DNA from 3 places in the Nocardioides hungaricus genome. Region 1 is predicted to be linked to each of the others. Evidence: riboswitches for the same ligand, from Rfam matches in the RefSeq annotation. Region 1 holds a riboswitch; each other region holds the start of a gene.

Region 1 (6,133 bases):
GTGCAACAACCAGATGATCCCCTACCTCACCCGGGAGATCTCGGCCGAGCAGCGCCGGGCGCTCAAGGACGCCGGCCGCCTCGCGCTGATGTACACCAGCGTCCTGGTGCGCAACTGGAAGGCGTTCGACAAGCTCAAGGTCGCGAGCGTTCGCTACCCCACCGGTTACTGGGGCAGCGTCGCGCTCGACTTCCCGGTCAGCATGGGGCGCTACGAGTTCCCCGACCACCCGCGGGAGGCGACCGTCCTGCATCTCGCGAAGTCGGTCTGCAAGCCCGGCCTGCCGCCCCGCGAGCAGGGCGCCGCCGGGCGCGTCGAGCTGATTCAGACCAGTTTCGCCACCCTCGAGCGGCAGCTCCGCGACCAGCTGGCCCGGGCCCTCGGCCCGGGCGGGTTCGACCCGGCCCGCGACATCGAGGGCATCACCGTCAACCGCTGGGGCCACGCCTACGCCTACGAGTACGGGCGGCCGTGGGACGAGTTCTGGCCGTACGGCGAGCTGCCGAGCCACGTCGCCCGGAAGGGATGGGGCCGGATCGCGATCGCCAACACCGACTCGGCCCCACGCGCCTACGTCGACTCGGCCATGGACATGGCCTGGCGCGCCGTACGCGAGCTCGCCGGGAAGCCCAGCGACATCGTCTCCCGCGGGGTGGACGGCATCGCGTTCTGAGGTCGCTGGAGGGACGGGACGGGCGCGCTCCTAGGATTGGCCCATGCCTGAGATCACCCGAGACGAGGTCGCCCACCTGGCGAACCTCGCCCGGATCGACCTGTCCGACGCGGAGCTCGACCACCTGGCGCCGCAGCTGTCGGTGATCCTCGAGTCGGTCGCCTCGATCAGCGGCGTCGCCGGCGACGACATCCCGCCGACCTCGCACGCGCTGCCGCTCACGAACGTCTTCCGCGAGGACGTCGTGGTGCCCGGCCTGACCCCGGAGCAGGCGCTGGCCGGTGCCCCCGAGGTCGAGGAGCAGCGCTTCTCCGTGCCGCGGATCCTGGGCGAGGAGCAGTGATGACGGACTGGACGCGGACGACCGCGGCCGAGATGGCCGACGCCCTCGTGGCCGGCGAGACGACGTCGGTCGAGCTGACCCGGGCCGCCCTGCGCAGGATCGAGATGGTCGACGGTCAGGTGCACGCCTTCCTGCACGTCGACGCGGAGGGCGCACTCGCGCAGGCGGCGGAGTCCGACGCGCGCCGGGCCGCGGGCACCCCGCTGTCCGTGCTGGACGGCGTGCCGATCGCGGTGAAGGACGTGCTCGCCACCGAGGGCCTGCCGACGACGTGCGGGTCGAGGATCCTCGAGGGCTGGATCCCGCCGTACGACGCCACCGTGGTGCGCCGGCTCCGCGAGGCCGGCCTGCCGATCCTCGGCAAGACCAACATGGACGAGTTCGCGATGGGCAGCTCGACCGAGCACTCGGCGTACGGCGCCACGCACAACCCGTGGGACCTCGACCGGATCCCGGGCGGCTCGGGCGGCGGCTCGGCCGCGGCCGTGGCCGCCTTCGAGGCCCCGCTCGCGATCGGCACCGACACCGGCGGCTCGATCCGCCAGCCGGGCGCCGTGACCGGCACGGTCGGCGTGAAGCCGACGTACGGCGGGGTGTCGCGCTACGGCCTGGTCGCGCTCGCCAACTCCCTCGACCAGGCCGGACCGGTGACCCGGACCGTGCTCGACTCCGCGCTGCTGCACGAGGTGATCGGCGGGCACGACCCGCTCGACTCCACCAGCATCGACCAGCCGCTGCCGCCGTTGGTCGAGGCGGCGCGCCTCGGCGCGGGCGGCGACCTGTCCGGGCTGCGCGTCGGCGTCGTCACCGAGCTCGCCGGCCATGAGGATGGGCAGAGCGGCTGGCAGCCGGGCGTGATGGCCCGCTTCCGGGAGTCGGTCGACCTGCTGGTCAAGGCCGGCGCCGAGGTGGTCGAGGTCTCCTGCCCGACGTTCGTGCACGCGCTGGCGACGTACTACCTGATCCTGCCGGCGGAGGCGTCGAGCAACCTCGCGAAGTTCGACGCGATGCGCTACGGCCTGCGGGTCTGGCCCGCCGACGGCGCCAGCGCCGAGGAGGTGATGCGCGCGACCCGCGACGCGGGCTTCGGCGACGAGGTGAAGCGCCGCATCATCCTGGGCACCTACGCGCTCTCCAGCGGCTACTACGACGCCTACTACGGGCAGGCGCAGAAGGTGCGCACGCTGATCTCGCGCGACTTCGACGCGGCGTTCGAGCAGGCGGACGTGCTGGTCTCGCCGACCGCGCCGACCACGGCGTTCAGGCTGGGGGAGAAGCTCGACGACCCACTCGCGATGTACCTCAACGACCTCGCGACGATCCCGGCCAACCTGGCCGGCGTACCCGGGATCTCGGTGCCGAGCGGCCTCGCCGACGAGGACGGCCTGCCGGCCGGCTTCCAGATCCTGGCGCCGGCGCTGGCCGACGACCGCTGCTACCGCGTGGGCGCCGCGCTCGAGGCGCTGCTGCACGACCAGTGGGGCGGCCCGCTCGTCCCTCCCGAGGAGAATCTCGCATGAGCGACACCCTGGTGGCCTTCGACGACGTGCTGGCGTCGTACGACCCGGCGATGGGCCTGGAGGTCCACGTCGAGCTGAACACCGCGTCGAAGATGTTCTGCGGCTGCCCGACCGGGTTCGGCGCCGAGCCGAACACCCAGGTGTGCCCGACCTGCCTGGGCCTGCCAGGCGCGATGCCGGTGGTGAACCGCATGGCCGTGGAGTCGGCGATCCGGATCGGGCTGGCGCTGAACTGTGACATCGCGCAGTGGTGCCGGTTCGCGCGGAAGAACTACTTCTACCCGGACATGCCGAAGAACTTCCAGACCTCGCAGTACGACGAGCCGATCTGCTTCGACGGGTGGATGGACGTGGAGGTGGACGGTGAGACCTTCCGCGTCGAGATCGAGCGCGCGCACATGGAGGAGGACACCGGCAAGTCGCTGCACGTCGGTGGCGCCACCGGCCGCATCCACGGTGCCGACCACTCGCTGGTCGACTACAACCGCGCCGGCATCCCGCTGATCGAGATCGTCACCAGGCCGATCCTCGGGGCGGGCGCGAGGGCGCCCGAGGTGGCGCGGGCCTACGTCGCCCAGCTGCGCGACCTGATCGTCGCGCTCGGCGTCTCCGACGCGCGCATGGACCAGGGCTCGATCCGCGCCGACGTGAACCTCTCGCTGTCGCCCCGGGGCTCCGGCATCCTCGGGACCCGCACGGAGACCAAGAACGTCAACTCGCTGCGGTCGGTCGAGCGCGCGGTCCGCTACGAGATGTCCCGCCATGCCGGCGTACTGGATGCGGGGGGGAGGATCCTCCAGGAGACCCGGCACTGGCACGAGGACACCGGCGTCACGACCAGCGGCCGGGAGAAGTCCGACGCCGAGGACTACCGCTACTTCCCCGAGCCCGACCTGGTGCCGGTCGCGCCGTCGCGGGAGTGGGTCGAGGAGCTGCGCGGCACGCTGCCCGAGAACCCGACCGCCCGCCGGGCGCGGCTGCAGGCGGACTGGGGCTTCTCCGACCTGGAGATGCGCGACACCGTCGGTGTGGGTGCGCTCGACTCCATCGAGCAGACCATCGCCGCCGGCACCACGCCGCAGGCGGCGCGGAAGTGGTGGCTCGGCGAGCTCGCCCGTCGGGGCAACGAGCAGGGCGTCGAGGTCACCGCACTCGCGGTCACCCCGGCCGACGTCGCGCGAGTGCAGGCGCTGGTCGACGAGGACACCCTCAACGACAAGCTGGCCCGCCAGGTCTTCGACGGGCTCTTCGCCGGCGAGGGCACCCCGGACGAGATCGTCGCCGCCCGCGGGCTCGCGATCGTCTCCGACGAGGGCGCGCTCTCGACGGCCGTCGACGCCGCGATCGCCGCGAACCCCGACGTTGCCGCGAAGATCCGCGACGGCAAGGTGGCCGCCGCCGGCGCCCTCATCGGCGCGGTGATGAAGCAGATGCAGGGCCAGGCCGACGCCGGCCGGGTCCGCGAGCTGATCCTGGAGAAGCTGCAGTAGCGCGACTCGGCGCAAGTTGCCCGCCGTAGGGGTGCGACTCGGCGCAAGTTGCCCGGCGTGTGGGTGCGACTCGGCGCAAGTTGCCCGGCGTGTGGGCAAGACGCGCCGACTCGACACCGTTGCGCGGGCAAGACGCGCCGAGTCGGCGTCCCTGGGTGGGCAAGACGCGCCGAGTCGGCGAGGGGGATGGGGGGATATGCTGCGGCCACCAATCAACATCGCGCCCGCAGTGGGGGAAGCCGGTCCGAAGCCGGCGCTGACCCGCAACCGTAGGCCCGCCTCCCGTCTCGACGGGGAGCGAGCGAGCCGGAGTACCTGCTGCGAAGCGTCCCGAATACGCGCTGTCGAGGGATCTGCAGCCGCGGGAAGGAACACCATGCGTCCCATCGTCCGAGGGGTCGCGGCACTGCTGGCCGCGCCCGCCCTCGTCCTCCCGGCGCTCGTCGCCACGTCCGCGCCGGCCACGGCCGCGACCGACTCCGGACCGGCCACCGCGGCCGGCTACTGGCTCGGCGCCCAGCTCCAGGGCGGCCTGGTGCGCAACCAGGAGTACGACTACGACGACATCGGCGGCACCATCGATGTCGCTCTCGGCCTCGACGCGGCCGGCGCGCCCGCCTCGGTCGTCGAGACCATCAGCGACGCCGTGGCCGCGAATGTCGGCGGCTACATCGGCACCGGCGGCGAGGAGTACGCCGGCTCGACGGCCAAGGCGGCGGTGCTCGCTCGGGCGGCCGGCGACGACCCGACCGACTTCGGCGGCGTGGACCTGATCGAACGGCTCGAGGGGCGGGTCCTGACGACCGGCGCGACGGCCGGCCGGACCCAGGACCAGAGCCAGTACGGCGACTACGCGAGCCCGTTCGGGCAGGTCTACGCAGTCCAGGCGCTCGAGGCCGCCGGGAGCGGCCTGACGGACTCGGTGACCGGCTTCCTGCTGGACCAGCAGTGCGCGGCCGGCTTCTTCCGCGGCTCGTTCGCGGCCGTCGACGCCGCCGACCAGACGTGCGACGGCGGCAACGGCCAGCCGAGCGTGGACGCGACCGCGCTCGCGATCCAGTCGCTCCAGTCCCAGCTCGACGACACCGATGTCGCCGCCGCGGTCGCCGCCGCCGTCGCCTGGCTGGCGGGCGAGCAGAACGCCGACGGCTCGTTCGGCTCGGACCAGGCGATCCCGACCGGGAACGCCAACAGCACCGGCCTCGCGGCGTACGCCCTCCTGATCTCCGGCCAGGACCGGGCCGCCGCCGAGGCCGCGGCCTGGCTGCGCGCGCGGCAGGCCGCCAACGTCGCGAACTGCGTCTACTACGACCAGACCGCGGTCGGAGCCGTCTTCTACGACGGCACCGCCCAGGAGGCCGGGTCGGGCACGGCCCTCACCGGCGGGCTCCTCGACCAGACCGTCCGGGCCACCGCCCAGGCGCTCCCGGGCCTGCTCGCCGCGCAGGACGGCGACCCGAGGGCGATGTTCACGGCCGAGTACGTCAGGGCCGGTGGCAGGAAGCCGGTCGGCGTCGTCGACGCCGCCCCGGGAGAGGCGGTCTGCGCGATGCTCGGGGAGCAGTCCGTGCTGGCCTACGCCGACGCCACCGGTGCGGCGAGCCCGCGGATCAGGATCCCGGCGAGGACCGCGACCAGCAGGGTCGAGGTCGCCAACGCATCGGGCGTCTTCGACACCGTGAGGATCAACGCACTCGGCGCGAAGAGGCTCGCCGTCTCGCTCACGAAGAGGGTCGCGGCCGGCACGAGGCAGACCGTCAAGGTCACCGGCCTCGCCCCCGGCGAGACGGCCAGCATCAAGGTCAGGTGGCCGAGCCGCAAGGGCAGCGTGTCGGGCGCCGGCGCGGGCGGTCAGGCCAACCGCAAGGGAGTCTTCAAGACCACGGTCACGGTGCCGAACCGGCCGGGCCGGGCGAAGGTGCGGGTCGTGGGCGCGTTTCCCGACCGCAAGGCGAAGACCTCCTTCACCGTCACCCGCTGACGTGCTCCGTTCGTGATCCGTCAGATCGCACGCGTCGCCGTCGCGGCCGGCCTGGCCGCGACGGCGTACGCCGCCGCGCCGGTCGCGCCCGCGAGCGCGGCCGCCTGCCCGACCGCCGCCGGGGTC
Region 2 (6,133 bases), on a different contig from region 1:
TCGGCTCGAGGCCGAGCCGGAGCATCCGGCGGTCGGCGACGTGCTCGAGGTAGGAGCGCATGTCGGCGGTCGAGAGGCCGGCGACGCCGCCGCCGAGGAGGTCCTCGGCGAACTGCGCCTCGGCGTCCACGCCCTCGGTCAGCATCTCCCGGATCTGCTGCCTCATCCGGTCGTCGAAGAGCCCGGGCTCCTCCTCACGCACGGTGTCGACGACGTCGAACGCGAACGCCATGTGCATCGACTCGTCGCGGAAGACCCAGTTGGTGCCGGACGCGAGGCCGTTGAGCAGGCCCCGTGAGCGCAGGAAGTACACGTAGGCGAAGGCGCCGTAGAAGAACAGCCCCTCGATGACGGCCGCGAAGCAGATCAGGTTGAGCAGGAACGCCCGCCGGTCGTCGGCCGAGCGCAGCTCCTGGAGGTCGAAGACCGAGTCGATCCACGTGAAGCAGAAGTCGGCCTTGTGCTTGATCGACGCGATGTTGTCGACTGCCGCGAACGCCTCGTGCCGCTCCGCCTCGTCGGGGACGTAGGTGTCGAGCAGGGTCAGGTAGAACTGCACGTGCACCGCCTCCTCGAAGAGCTGGCGGGAGAGGTACAGGCGGCCCTCCGGGCTGTTGACGTGCTGGTAGAGGTTCAGCACCAGGTTGTTCGCGACGATCGTGTCGCCGGTCGCGAAGAACGCCACCAGCCGCGACACCAGGTGCCGCTCGGCGTCGGTGAGCCGCTGGAGGTCCTTGAGGTCGGAGTGCAGGTCGACCTCCTCGACGGTCCAGGTGTTCTTGATGGCGTCGCGGTAGCGGTCGTAGAAGTGCGGGTAGCGCATCGGCCGCAGGGTCAGGTTCATGCCGGGGTCGAGCAGCATCCGGGTGTTCGCGTCGGTGGTCATTCGCAGGCCTCGCAGGTCTCGGGGTTCTCGAGCGAGCAGGCCAGCGCCTCGGCGTCGCTCACGGCGGCGGCGACGGAGACCGTCGCCTGCTGGATGCGCGTCGCGGGCCGCGAGCGCAGGTAGTACGTGGTCTTCAGCCCGGCCTTCCAGGCGTGCAGGTACATCGACGAGAGCTTGCCGATGGACGGGCCGGCGATGAAGAGGTTCAGCGACTGGCTCTGATCGACGTACGGCGCCCGCGCGGCCGCCATGTCGATCAGCGCGCGCTGGGGCAGCTCCCAGGCGGTGCGGAACAGCGTCCGGACCTCCTCGGGCAGCGCCGTCACGCCCTGGACGGACCCCTCGGCCCGCTTGATCTCCTCGCGGATCTCCGCCGTCCAGAGGCCGCGCGCCTTGAGCTCGCGCACCAGCGCGCCGTTGACCTGGAGGAACTCGCCGGAGAGGGTCTCGCGCTTGAACAGGTTCGACACCTGCGGCTCGATGCACTCATAGCAGCCCGCGATCGACGCGATCGTCGCGGTCGGGGCGATCGCGACGAGCAGCGAGTTGCGCAGCCCGTGCTCGGCGATCCGCTCGCGCAGCGCGGCCCAGCGCCCGGCCTGCGCGGGCGTGACGCCCCACAGGTCCGGCTGGAGGTCGCCGCGCGCGGCCCGCGTGGCGTCGTACGCCGGGTGCGGCCCGTGCTCCCGCGCCAGGTCGCAGGACACCTCGAGCGCGGTCAGGTAGATCTCCTCCTGGATCCGCGTCGACAGCTCCCGCGCCTCGGCGGAGTCGAAGGGCAGCCGCAGCGCGAAGAGCACGTCCTGCAGGCCCATCAGCCCCAGCCCGATCGGCCGCCACCGCGGGTTGGACGCCGCGGCCTCGGTGCTCGGGTAGTAGTTGATGTCGATGACCCGGTCGAGCAGCGGCACCGCCGTACGCACGGTCTCGCGGAGCTTGTCCCAGTCGACCTCGGCCCCGCGCAGGTGCTGGGCCAGGTTCACCGAGCCGAGGTTGCAGACGGCCGTCTCGCTGTCGGAGGAGACCTCGACGATCTCGGTGCACAGGTTGGAGAGGTGTACGACCGGGGAGCCCGGACCGCCGGTCTGGTTGCAGGTGCGGTTGGCGGCGTCCTTGAAGGTCATCCAGCCGTTCCCGGTCTGCGCGAGCGTACGCATCATCTTGCCGTAGAGCTCGCGCGCCTGGACCTGCCGGACGTAGCGGCCCTCCTCCTCGGCGCGGCGGTACGCCGCGTCGAACGCCTCCCCCCACAGGTCGGGCAGCTCGGGGGCCTGGTCGGGGTCGATGAGCGACCAGTCGGCGTCCGCCTCGACCCGCCGCATGAACTCGTCGGGGATCCAGTTGGCGAGGTTGAGGTTGTGCGCGCGCCGGGCGTCCTCGCCGGTGTTGTCGCGCAGCTCGAGGAACTCCTCGACGTCCGGGTGCCACGGCTCGAGGTAGACACACGCCGCGCCCTTGCGCCGGCCGCCCTGGTTGACCGCGGCGACCGACGAGTCCAGGGTGCGCAGGAACGGCACGATGCCGTTGGACTGGCCGTTCGTGCCGCGGATCAGCGCCCCGCGCGAGCGCACCCGGGAGAAGGCGAGGCCGATGCCGCCGGCGAACTTGGACAGTTTCGCCACCTGGGCGTAGCGCGAGTAGATCGAGTCGAGGTCGTCGCGCGGGCTGTCGACGAGGTAGCACGACGACATCTGGGTGTGCCGGGTGCCGGAGTTGAACAGCGTCGGGCTGCTCGGCAGGTACGCCAGCGAGGACATCAGCCGGTAGAAGCGGATCGCCTCACCCGGGCTCTGGGCCAGGCCGCAGGCGACCCGGAGCAGGAAGTACTGCGGCGTCTCGACGACCAGCCGGGTCGTCGGGTGGCGCAGCAGGTAGCGGTCGTAGACCGTGCGCAGCCCGAAGTACTCGAACCGGTGGTCGGCCCCCTCCGACAGGGCGGTGTCGACGGCGAAGTCGAGCTTGCGGGCGTTGTCCTTGACGAACGCCGCCGTCTCGTCACCGATCAGGCCCTCGGCGTGCCCGAGGGCGACCGCCTGGCTGAACGACGCGACACCCTGGTTGCGGACCTCCTTCTCGACGTATCCGGCGAGCAATCGCGCGGCGAGCCGGGAGTACTGCGGCTCCTCGCCGATCATCTCGGCGGCCGTCTGGATCGACAGCCGGTCCAGCTCGGTCGTGGTGGCGCCGTCGTACAGGCCGCTGATCGTGCGGGTGGCGACGCGCATCGGGTCCACGTCGGCCAGGTCGCCGCTGACGCGGTCCACGGCGCGCACGATCTTGTTGACGTCGACGGGCTCGGTGTCGCCGTTGCGCTTGCGCACCTGCATCGGGGTGCGCCGTCCCTCGGTGGTCGGGACTTCGGTGGTCGAGCTGGTCGAGACTGTGACCGTCACTTCTCTCTCCTCGCGAGATCGGTCCGGGAGGATCCGGGTCGCGGGGGAGGGGACGGGTGCACGCCGGTCGGCGTCAGCCGTCGGCCGTCCCACGAGGCCTCGGACCACCGCACCCGGCGGGTGCGGTGCGCTGGCAGGTCTTCGGACTCGTGGGCGCGTCGAGTTGCCTCTCGACCCCTACTGACCGTCGCTTCCCGGGCTCCGTCCCGATCTCTCGGGGGGTGTCCCAGTGCTCAATGACGGCGGTCGTTCCCACTCACCGCTGCGGGGCAGTCCCGGAGTCGCACCGGGTTCCCTCTTGCCTCGACGTCCCTGGCGGGGACGCCGAACCAGCTGCGTCGAACACCATATGTAGGGCCGCAGACAATTCGTGGGACCACATCTTGTGTCGGCGTGTCGTGCCGCCCGGCCACGCGGCCACCCGGTGGCTACTTTCCGAATCGCTGGTAGGCGTTCTGCTTGGTCGTGCCCAGCGCGGCACCGATCACTGTCCATGAATCGCCGGCCTCGCGCGCCGCGGCGACCGCATCGCGGAGCTCGGACTCGGCGGCGGCGATGGCGTGCTTGGCGGCGACGATGCGTCGGAAGTGAGTGGCGTCGCGGGCCTCGGCGGTTGCGGGGTCGAGCTGGCCGAGGCCGATGTCATCGGCGCTCTGCGTCTTGGCGGTCATCTGCATCACCTGGGCTGGTATCGGTCAAGGAGCGGGCGGCGATCCCCATGCTCACCGGAGGAAGTAGGAGAACTTCGGGCGGAGCGTGTCGGCGTGGATGATCCGGGCCGGGTGGTTCACGGGGGACGGCGACGAGTTCGAGCAATGTCCCGGTCGCGCTGGGGCCGATGATGAGGAGTCGGTCCTCGCCGTCCTACTCGTACTCGATGTAGCGGAGAGCGTGGGCCCACGCGTGCCGGATGTCGTGGTCGGCGACTCCGTGCTTGCGGGCGGACCGCGCGACCTCCGTACCGTAAATCTATCGTTTACGTCGATAGTGCGTCAACCGTGAGTTGACGCGAAGCCGCAGTCGTGGCGCGGCGGTCAGGGTGCGACGTCGACCAGCACCTGCCGCGGCTCGTGGTCGCGCCTTCGGCTCCGGGTGGCGAGCAGCCCGACCCCGGCGCCGAGGAGGACGCCGGGGGCGAGCCAGCGCCAGCCGGCGAGGGAGTACCAGGCGGTCTCGGTGACGACCCGCTCGGTCGCCACGGGGTCGGGTGCGGGGGCGGCCGGGGCCGCCGCGGGCGCGGCGATGGACGAGGAGCCGGCGAGCACCCCCTGCACCAGCCGCTGGAGGGCCCTGCCCTCGGTCGGCCGGGTCCAGACGACGTCGCCGGCGTTCCCCGTCGCCTCGATGCCGTAGGTGGCGACGACCGGGCCGCCCGCGGCGTCGAGGTAGAGCTGCTGGGCCTGCCAGGGGGTCACGTCGCGGATCATCCAGATCAGGTTCACCGAGCGCGGCCCCAGGCCCGAGGGCCGCGTGGAGAGCCGCTCGCCGTCGGCGAGGATCCGGTTGAGGTCGCGGTACGCGGCGTCGGAGTAGTAGAGGCCAGCCGCCCGCTCCGTCGTGGGGTCGGCGATCAGCACGCTCGTGGGGCCGCCGGCGTCGGCGGGCGGTGCGAGGACGAGGGTGGCGCTCACGGCGAGCGCGAGGAGTACCAGAAGACGGCGCATGTCCCGTCTACACCGCCGCGAGCGTGCAGGTTCCCTCACTCCAGTGAGGCGATGATCGCCACCGCGCGATCGAGTCCGAAGGAGCCCTCGAGCCGCAGCGTCACGCCGTTCCACTGCACCACGAGGGTCTGCCCGGTCAGCCGCGGCGCCTCGGTCATGGGTGCGCCGCCCTCCGGGACGACGACGACCTCGTGCGGCACCGGGAACCACAGCGCGTCCCGGCCGGCGACGTCCACCCGCTCCACGACCGGCGAGGACTTCCAGAAGTAGGGGTCGAGGTCGGCCGCGAACTGGTCGAGCCGGACCGTCCTCCCGGCCACCGTCCAGCTCATCGACACCAGCGTGCCGTCGTCGCCGACGCTGACCCCGTCGGGCGGGCCGAGCTCGGCCGGCACCAGCGGGTCGAAGGCGGCGCCGTCGAGCGACGCCGCCGGCTCGGACGCTACGACGGGCGTCCCGCTCGGCACGGAGTCGTCGTCGCGCACCATCACGCCGCCGAAGTCCAGCCAGCCGGCCACCTTCGCGCCGACCGGTGAGACCGTGAGCCCGAGCAGCGCCGCCGCGATCGCCGCGACCACGGCCCAGCGGAGCCGGTGAGAGCGCCGCGCCACCGCGACCCGCGCGACCACGGCGTCCGCGAGCCCCGGATCCGGCGTGGGCACCCGGAGGTCGCGGGCGAGCTCGCGCAACAGGAGGTCGACGTCGTCAGACATGGTCCGCCTCCCGTCCGGGCTCGACGAGCTGGTCCCGCAGCCGGGCCAGCCCGCGGTGCAGCCGCGACTTGACGGTGCCGCGCGGCAGCCCGAGGGCGGTCGCGGTCTCGGCCTCGTCCAGCTCGAGCAGGTAGCGGCAGGTCACCACGGCCCGCAGCCGGTCCGGCAGCCCCGACACCGCCGCCAGGAGCCGCCGCTTCTGCTCGCGGTGGGCGATGGCCTCGCCCGGGTCGAGCAGCTCCTCGGGCAGGAAGGCCGCCCGCTCGCGCGTCCCACGGCGTACGGCGGAGCGGTGGTGGTTGCGGGTCTCGTTGGCCACGATCCGCAGCAGCCACGGGCGGAACGCGGCGCCCTCGCGGTAGCGGCCCAGCGACCGGTATGCCTTCACGAACGCCTCCTGGGCCACGTCCTCGGCGTCGGCGCCGGCCCCGAGCAGGGCGGCGGTCCGCACGGCCATCGGGGCATGACGGGTCACCA
Region 3 (6,133 bases), on a different contig from region 1:
GGAGCGTTGGCTGCCCGTCGCCGAGGTCGACCCGGACTCCGTGCCCTACTTCTCCCTAATCGTCGTCCCTGGCGACACGGCCAACCGGCCGACCGCTGACCGGCTGCGCGCTCGCGACGCGGAGCCCAGTGGATCCGCCGCGACACACGACGAGCGGACCGCTGAACTCCTGGTCGTCGGCCTCGGTCCCGGCCCCGACCACTGGCTCACGCCAGAAGCCTCGGCGGCGTTGGGCGAGGTCGACCACGTGGTCGGCTACGCCCCGTACGTGGCTCGCGTCCCGCAGCGTGCCGGACTGACCCGCCACGCGTCGGGCAACACCGTAGAGGTCGACCGGGCTCGTGTCGCGCTCGACCTGGCCAAAGCGGGGGAGAGGGTCGCGGTCGTCTCAGGCGGCGACGCTGGCGTCTTCGGGATGGCAGCAGCCGTCTTCGAGGCGGCCGAGGACCCGGCGTACGCGGGCGTGCCGATCCGGGTGCTGCCGGGGGTCAGCGCCGTGCAGGCGGTGGCCGCCCGTGCCGGTGCGCCCATCGGGGCAGACTTCGCCGTCGTCTCGCTCTCCGACAGGCTCAAGGCGTGGGAGGTCGTGGAACGGCGCCTCCGCGCCATCGCCGACGCCGACCTCGTGCTAGCGATCTACAACCCGGCCTCCCGCTCCCGGACCGAGCAGATAGCCACCGCCCACCGTGTCCTGCTGGAACACCGCAAGCCAGAGACCGTCGTCATCGTCGGGCGCGACGTCGGGCGCGACGAGGAGTCGCTGACCGTCACGACGCTGGCCGACCTGGACCCGGAGACGATCGACATGAAGTGCCTGCTGATCGTGGGTGCCGAGAGCACGCGGGTGAGCCGCGCCGGCGTGTGGACGCCGAGGTACGTGCGGTGAGTGCTGCCGTCCACTTCGTCGGCGCCGGACCGGGCGCGGCCGACCTGCTGACCGTGCGCGCGACGCACCTGCTGGCGCAGGCGGACCTGGTGCTCTATCCCGGCACCTACCTCGATCCCGACGTGCTCGCCCACGTCGGCCCGAGCGCAGAGCTCGTCGACACCCAAGACCTCGACCTCGACACGATGGTCGCGCGGATGGTCGGCGCAGCTGGCGCGGGGCAGACGGTGGTGCGATTGACGTCCGGCGACCCGTCTCTCTATTCCGCGCTGCACGAGCAGACCCGCCGGCTCGATGCTGCCGGGGTTGCCTGGTCGGTGACGCCCGGGGTGCCCGCCTATGCTGCCGCTGCTGCGCTGGTCGGGAGCGAGCTGACGGTGCCGCTGGTGGCGCAGTCGGTGGTGCTGACCCGCATCCAGGCCCGCTCTACCGCGATGCCGGAGTCCGAGTCGCTGGCGGCGTTCGCTGCGACCCGCTCGACGCTCGTGCTGCATCTGGCGATCACGCGAGTGCGGGCGCTGATGGCCGAGGTCGAACCGGAGTACGGCGAGGACTGCCCGGTGGCCGTCGTCTACCGCGCCAGCCAGCCCGGGGAGCAGGTGCTGCGTGGCACGGTGGCGACCATCTCGGAGGTGGTGGAGGCGGCAGGGCTGCGCCAGGCGGCCGTGATCCTGGTCGGCTGGGCGCTGGCCCGCGAGGGCGGCGAGTCCTATCTCTACGACGCGGCCCGCGACCGGAGCTCGAAGCGACGCGGCGATCGGGGGCTCTGATGGAGCTCTACGACGTCATCAACCGTCGTCGTGACACTCGCCGAGAATTCACAGGTGAGCCGTTGGCCGCCGAGGTGCTGGAGCGGCTGCTGTCGGCGGCTCACTGTGCACCGAGTGTCGGGATGAGCCAACCGTGGGACTTCGTGCTGGTCCGCTCGCCGGACGCGCTCAGCGCTTTCGCCGACCACGTCGCGCTCGAGCGGGACGCATTCGCGGCGACGCTCAGCGGTGAGCGCGCCGAGACGTTCTCGCGGATCAAGGTCGAAGGGATCCGCGAGTCGCGGCTCGGGATCGTGGTCGGCTACGACCCGACCCGCGGCGGGCCGAGGGTGCTCGGGCGACACGCCATCGCCGACGCCGGGCTCTACTCGGTGGTCTGCGCCATCCAGAACCTCTGGCTCGCCGCGACCGCCGAGGGCGTCGGGGTGGGGTGGGTCAGTTTCTACCGCGAGGAGTTCCTGCGCGACCTCGTCGGCATGCCGGAGCGCGTACGGCCGGTGGCGTGGCTCTGCGTCGGCGCCGTCTCGGAGCTACCGGACGTGCCTGACCTGGAGCGCTACGGCTGGCGGCACCGCTCGCCGTTGGCGAGCGTCCTGCATGAGGAGAGGTACGGCGTCAGCGCGTCAGTGCCCACTGCGTGACGGTACGGGCCGGGGTCCACCCGGTGAAGGCGCCGACCGGTGCACTGGTCTCGACCGAGACTCGGGTCAGCTCACCGCCGTGCTCCCGGTAGAGCCGACCGAGCAGCATCTCGGTCTCGAGCGTCACGCCGTGCACGACCAGCCGGCCGGCCGGTCGCAGCGCCGTCAGGCAGGCGTCGATCACCCCGTCGCGGGTGGCGCCGCCGCCGATGAAGATGGCGTCCGGCGGGCGGAGCCCGGCGAGCGCGCCGGGGGCCCGTCCGTGCACGACCTCGAGCCCCGGCACACCGAGACTCGTGGCGTTGCGGCTGATCCGCGCAGCACGGTCGGCGTCCGCCTCGACCGCCGTCGTCGTGCAGGACGGGTGGGCGCGCATCCACTCGATCCCGACCGAGCCGGCTCCGGCGCCGACATCCCACAGGTGCTCGCCCGGGGTCGGGGAGAGCCGGGCGAGAGCGCTGGCGCGCAGGTCGCGCTTGGTCAGCTGGCCGTCGTGCTCGAAGGCGTCGTCGGGCAGACCGGCGACCCAGCCGCCGAGGCTCGGGCCGACGCAGTCAATCGCGACGACGTTGAGCCGAGGGAGGTCGAACTCCTTGCCGGTGAGGATGACGGCCTTGTCGAACAGGAAAGAGCTCTGCTCGCGTCCGCCCAGGTCGCCGAGGACGGTGAGCTCACTGTCGCCGTACCCCTCCGCGACCAGCAGCGCCGCCACATCCCTCGGCGTGTGTTCATCGGACGAGAGAACCAGGATCCGACGGCCAGGGGCGAGCTCGCGGCGCACCAGCGCGACGTCGCGACCCACCACGCTCACGACCGCATGGCTCTCCGCCGACCAGCGCATCGCCGCCCGTGCGAGGGCGACTGAGGAGATCCCCGGGACGACAGTCACCTCGTCAGGCCCGAGCAGGTCCATGAAGGTCGTGGCGATCCCCGACACCAGCGGGTCGCCGGACGCCAGGGCGACGACATGCCCGCCCGCCGCCTCGTCCGCCAGGGACGCGAGCAGCGCCGGCAACCGGTCACGCATCGGGGAGGGCCAGGGCTCGCGGCGCTGCCCCGGCACGTCGGGCAGGAGGTCGAGGTGCCGGCGCCCACCGAGCACCACGCGGGCTCGCTCGACCCAGGCCCGGCCAACCTCCGGCACACCGTCCCAGCCGTCGGCGCCGATACCCACCACAGTGATCACGCGAGCAGACGCTATCGTGAGCCCCGCAAGGCGAGAGGTGCCCCAACGGCCCAGCCATCGGAAACGGTGGGGACGGCGGACGGGGAGAATCTGGGAAGCCGGTGAGATTCCGGCACAGGCCCGCTGCGGTGAACCGAGCCTCCACTCACGAGTTGAGCGGAGGACTCGGCAAGTCCGAAGACCGGCCTCCCGCCCGACCAGTCACTGCTGGCGAACAGAGCGGGAGCCTCACATGCCACAGCACTACCCATTTTCAGCCGTCCTCGGTTGCGAGACCGACGCCCTGGACGACATGGGCCTCGCGCTCGTCCTCACGACGATCTCGCCGGAGATCGGTGGCGTGCTCGTGCGGGGCGAGAAGGGCACCGCGAAGTCGACAACGGTGCGGGCGCTGGCCGCCGTGCTGCCGCCCATCGATGTGTACGCGGCCGACAGGTTCTCCGTGGACCCTGCCGACCCGGCAGCCACATCGCCCGACGGCCCGTTCGGCACCGAGACGGAGACCATCGTCCGTCCGGTGCGGCTCGTCGAACTACCCGTAGGCGCGACCGAGGACCGAGTCCTCGGCTCCCTCCACCTCGAGCGGGCGCTGTCACACGGCAAGGTGGAGTACGAGCCCGGACTGCTCGCGAGAGCACACCGCGGCATCCTCTACGTCGACGAGGTCAACCTGCTGCACGACCACCTCGTCGACCTGCTCCTAGATGCCGCGGCAATGGGTCAGGTCACCGTCGAGCGCGACGGCGTATCGGTCGAGCACGCAGCCCGGTTCGTGCTGATCGGCACGATGAACCCCGAGGAGGGGGAACTGCGCCCGCAGCTGCTCGACCGCTTCGGGCTCACCGTCGAGGTTGCCGCCCCCCGGGAGCCGGCGCTACGCGCCGAGGTCGTGCGCCGGCGGATGGCCTACGACGCCGATCCGGTCGCGTTCACCGCGCGCTACCGCGACGCCGACCGCGCCCTAACCGAGCGAGTCGAGACCGCCCGCGAGCGTCTCGCCAAGGTGCGGCTCACCGAGTCTGCGCTCATGAAGATCGCCGAAGTCTGTGCCACGTTCGAGGTCGACGGGCTTCGCGCCGACATCGTCACCGCCCGCACCGCGGTCGCCCACGCCGCCTGGGAGGGCCGCGATGAGGTCACCCGCGCCGACATCCGACGCGCCGCACTGCTGGCGCTGCCGCACCGGCGCCGCCGCAACCCCTTCGATGCTCCCGGTCTCGACGATGACCTACTCGACCAGGTCCTGGGCGACGACGAGCTACCGCCCGAGCCGCCGGAGGGTCCGGCCCCCGATGAGCCGCAGAGCCCACCCGAGGACGACACACCAGATCAGGCGCAGGCTGCCGGACCGCGGGACGAGGCCGGTGAGGGCGACAGTGATCAGGCGCCGACCGACGACACTCTGGCGGAGACTCCGGCCGAGTCTGACGTCGAGCAGCCGATGACGCCTCCCGCAGGCACCGAGGCCGGTTCGACGGTTCGTGCCACCGCGCCGTACCGACCGCGACTGCTGAAGGTGCAGGGGCTCGGCGAGGGCGCGGCCGGACGACGCAGCCGAGCCCTCGCGAGCACCGGTCGCCGCGTCGGCGCCCGGCTGCCGGACGGGCCCACCGGCTCGCTCCACCTGGTGGAGACCCTGCTGGCGGCCGCTGGCAAGCAGTCCTCGCGCGGCCGCACGACCGGACGCGTGGAGCTGCGCAACGAGGACCTCCGGGTCGCCGTGCGGGAGGGTCGGGAGGCCAATCTTGTGCTCTTCTGCGTTGACGCCTCCGGCTCTATGGCCGCGCGTAAGCGGATGTCCCAGGTGAAGACCGCGATCCTCTCGCTGCTGCTCGACGCCTACCGCCGCCGTGACAAGGTCGGCCTGGTCACCTTCCGAGGCGCCGAGGCGACGGTCGCGCTGCCGCCCACACGCTCCGTCGACATCGCTGCAGCGCGGCTCGACGAAGTTCCGGCAGGGGGACGTACGCCGCTGGCCGAAGGGCTGCTCGAAGCCGCTCGCGTGCTGACCCGTGAGCGAATGCGCGATCCACGACTGCGACCACTCCTGGTTCTGGTCACGGACGGTCGCGCGACGGGCGGAAAAGACGCTGTCGCGCGGTCACAGCAGGCTGCGGAGTACGTCGCCGGGCTCGGCGTGACGACGGTCGTCATCGACGGCGAGAGCGGCCCCCTGCGTCTTGGCCTCGCACTGCGACTCGCCGAGCTGCTGCGTGCCGAACACCTCCCCGTGGCCGAGGTCAGTGCTGAGGCGCTGGCCGGCACGGTCCGATCCCGCACGCAAAAGGGAGCGGCCTGATGCCCCAGGGCAAGCCCGCCGTCGTCCCCGACGACGGCCTGACGACGAAGCAGCGTCGCAACCGACCACTGCTGGTGGTGCACACCGGCGACGGCAAGGGGAAGTCCACCGCCGCCTTCGGGCTCGCGCTCCGCGGGTGGAACCAGGGCTGGAAGATCGGTGTCTTCCAGTTCGTGAAGTCGGCCAAATGGCGCATCGGCGAGCAGACCGTTCTGGAGCGACTGGGCCGGCTGCACGAGGAGACGGGCGAGGGCGGCCCGGTCGAGTGGCACAAGATGGGTTCCGGCTGGTCGTGGACCCGAAAGCAGGGTGACGCCGAAGACCACGAGACCGCGGCTCTGCAGGGATGGC

Evidence for each region. A riboswitch is a leader RNA that binds a small molecule or an ion and turns the genes downstream of it on or off. The one in region 1 is predicted to bind cobalamin.
Region 2: linked by a shared signal. The riboswitch ahead of ACYVKX_RS10760 (ribonucleoside-diphosphate reductase subunit alpha) and the one ahead of ACYVKX_RS22710 (prenyltransferase/squalene oxidase repeat-containing protein) in region 1 are both predicted to bind cobalamin.
Region 3: linked by a shared signal. The riboswitch ahead of ACYVKX_RS11615 (VWA domain-containing protein) and the one ahead of ACYVKX_RS22710 (prenyltransferase/squalene oxidase repeat-containing protein) in region 1 are both predicted to bind cobalamin.

The regions. Positions count from the first base shown of each region.
Region 1 is NZ_BAAGRO010000066.1:106,504-112,636, reverse strand. Features, by position in the region: gene ACYVKX_RS22730 (NAD(P)-binding protein) at 1-673, shown strand, start outside; gene gatC (Asp-tRNA(Asn)/Glu-tRNA(Gln) amidotransferase subunit GatC) at 717-1,016, shown strand; gene gatA (Asp-tRNA(Asn)/Glu-tRNA(Gln) amidotransferase subunit GatA) at 1,016-2,536, shown strand; gene gatB (Asp-tRNA(Asn)/Glu-tRNA(Gln) amidotransferase subunit GatB) at 2,533-4,026, shown strand; cobalamin riboswitch at 4,237-4,363, shown strand; gene ACYVKX_RS22710 (prenyltransferase/squalene oxidase repeat-containing protein) at 4,403-6,007, shown strand; gene ACYVKX_RS22705 (hypothetical protein) at 6,020-6,133, shown strand, end outside.
Region 2 is NZ_BAAGRO010000023.1:4,138-10,270, reverse strand. Features, by position in the region: gene ACYVKX_RS10765 (ribonucleotide-diphosphate reductase subunit beta) at 1-886, opposite strand, end outside; gene ACYVKX_RS10760 (ribonucleoside-diphosphate reductase subunit alpha) at 883-3,279, opposite strand; cobalamin riboswitch at 3,395-3,629, opposite strand; gene ACYVKX_RS10755 (hypothetical protein) at 3,708-3,950, opposite strand; gene ACYVKX_RS10750 (hypothetical protein) at 4,314-4,943, opposite strand; gene ACYVKX_RS10745 (hypothetical protein) at 4,979-5,656, opposite strand; gene ACYVKX_RS10740 (RNA polymerase sigma factor) at 5,649-6,133, opposite strand, start outside.
Region 3 is NZ_BAAGRO010000026.1:115,445-121,577, forward strand. Features, by position in the region: gene cobJ (precorrin-3B C(17)-methyltransferase) at 1-886, shown strand, start outside; gene cobM (precorrin-4 C(11)-methyltransferase) at 883-1,656, shown strand; gene bluB (5,6-dimethylbenzimidazole synthase) at 1,656-2,297, shown strand; gene cbiE (precorrin-6y C5,15-methyltransferase (decarboxylating) subunit CbiE) at 2,272-3,483, opposite strand; cobalamin riboswitch at 3,540-3,686, shown strand; gene ACYVKX_RS11615 (VWA domain-containing protein) at 3,716-5,782, shown strand; gene cobO (cob(I)yrinic acid a,c-diamide adenosyltransferase) at 5,782-6,133, shown strand, end outside.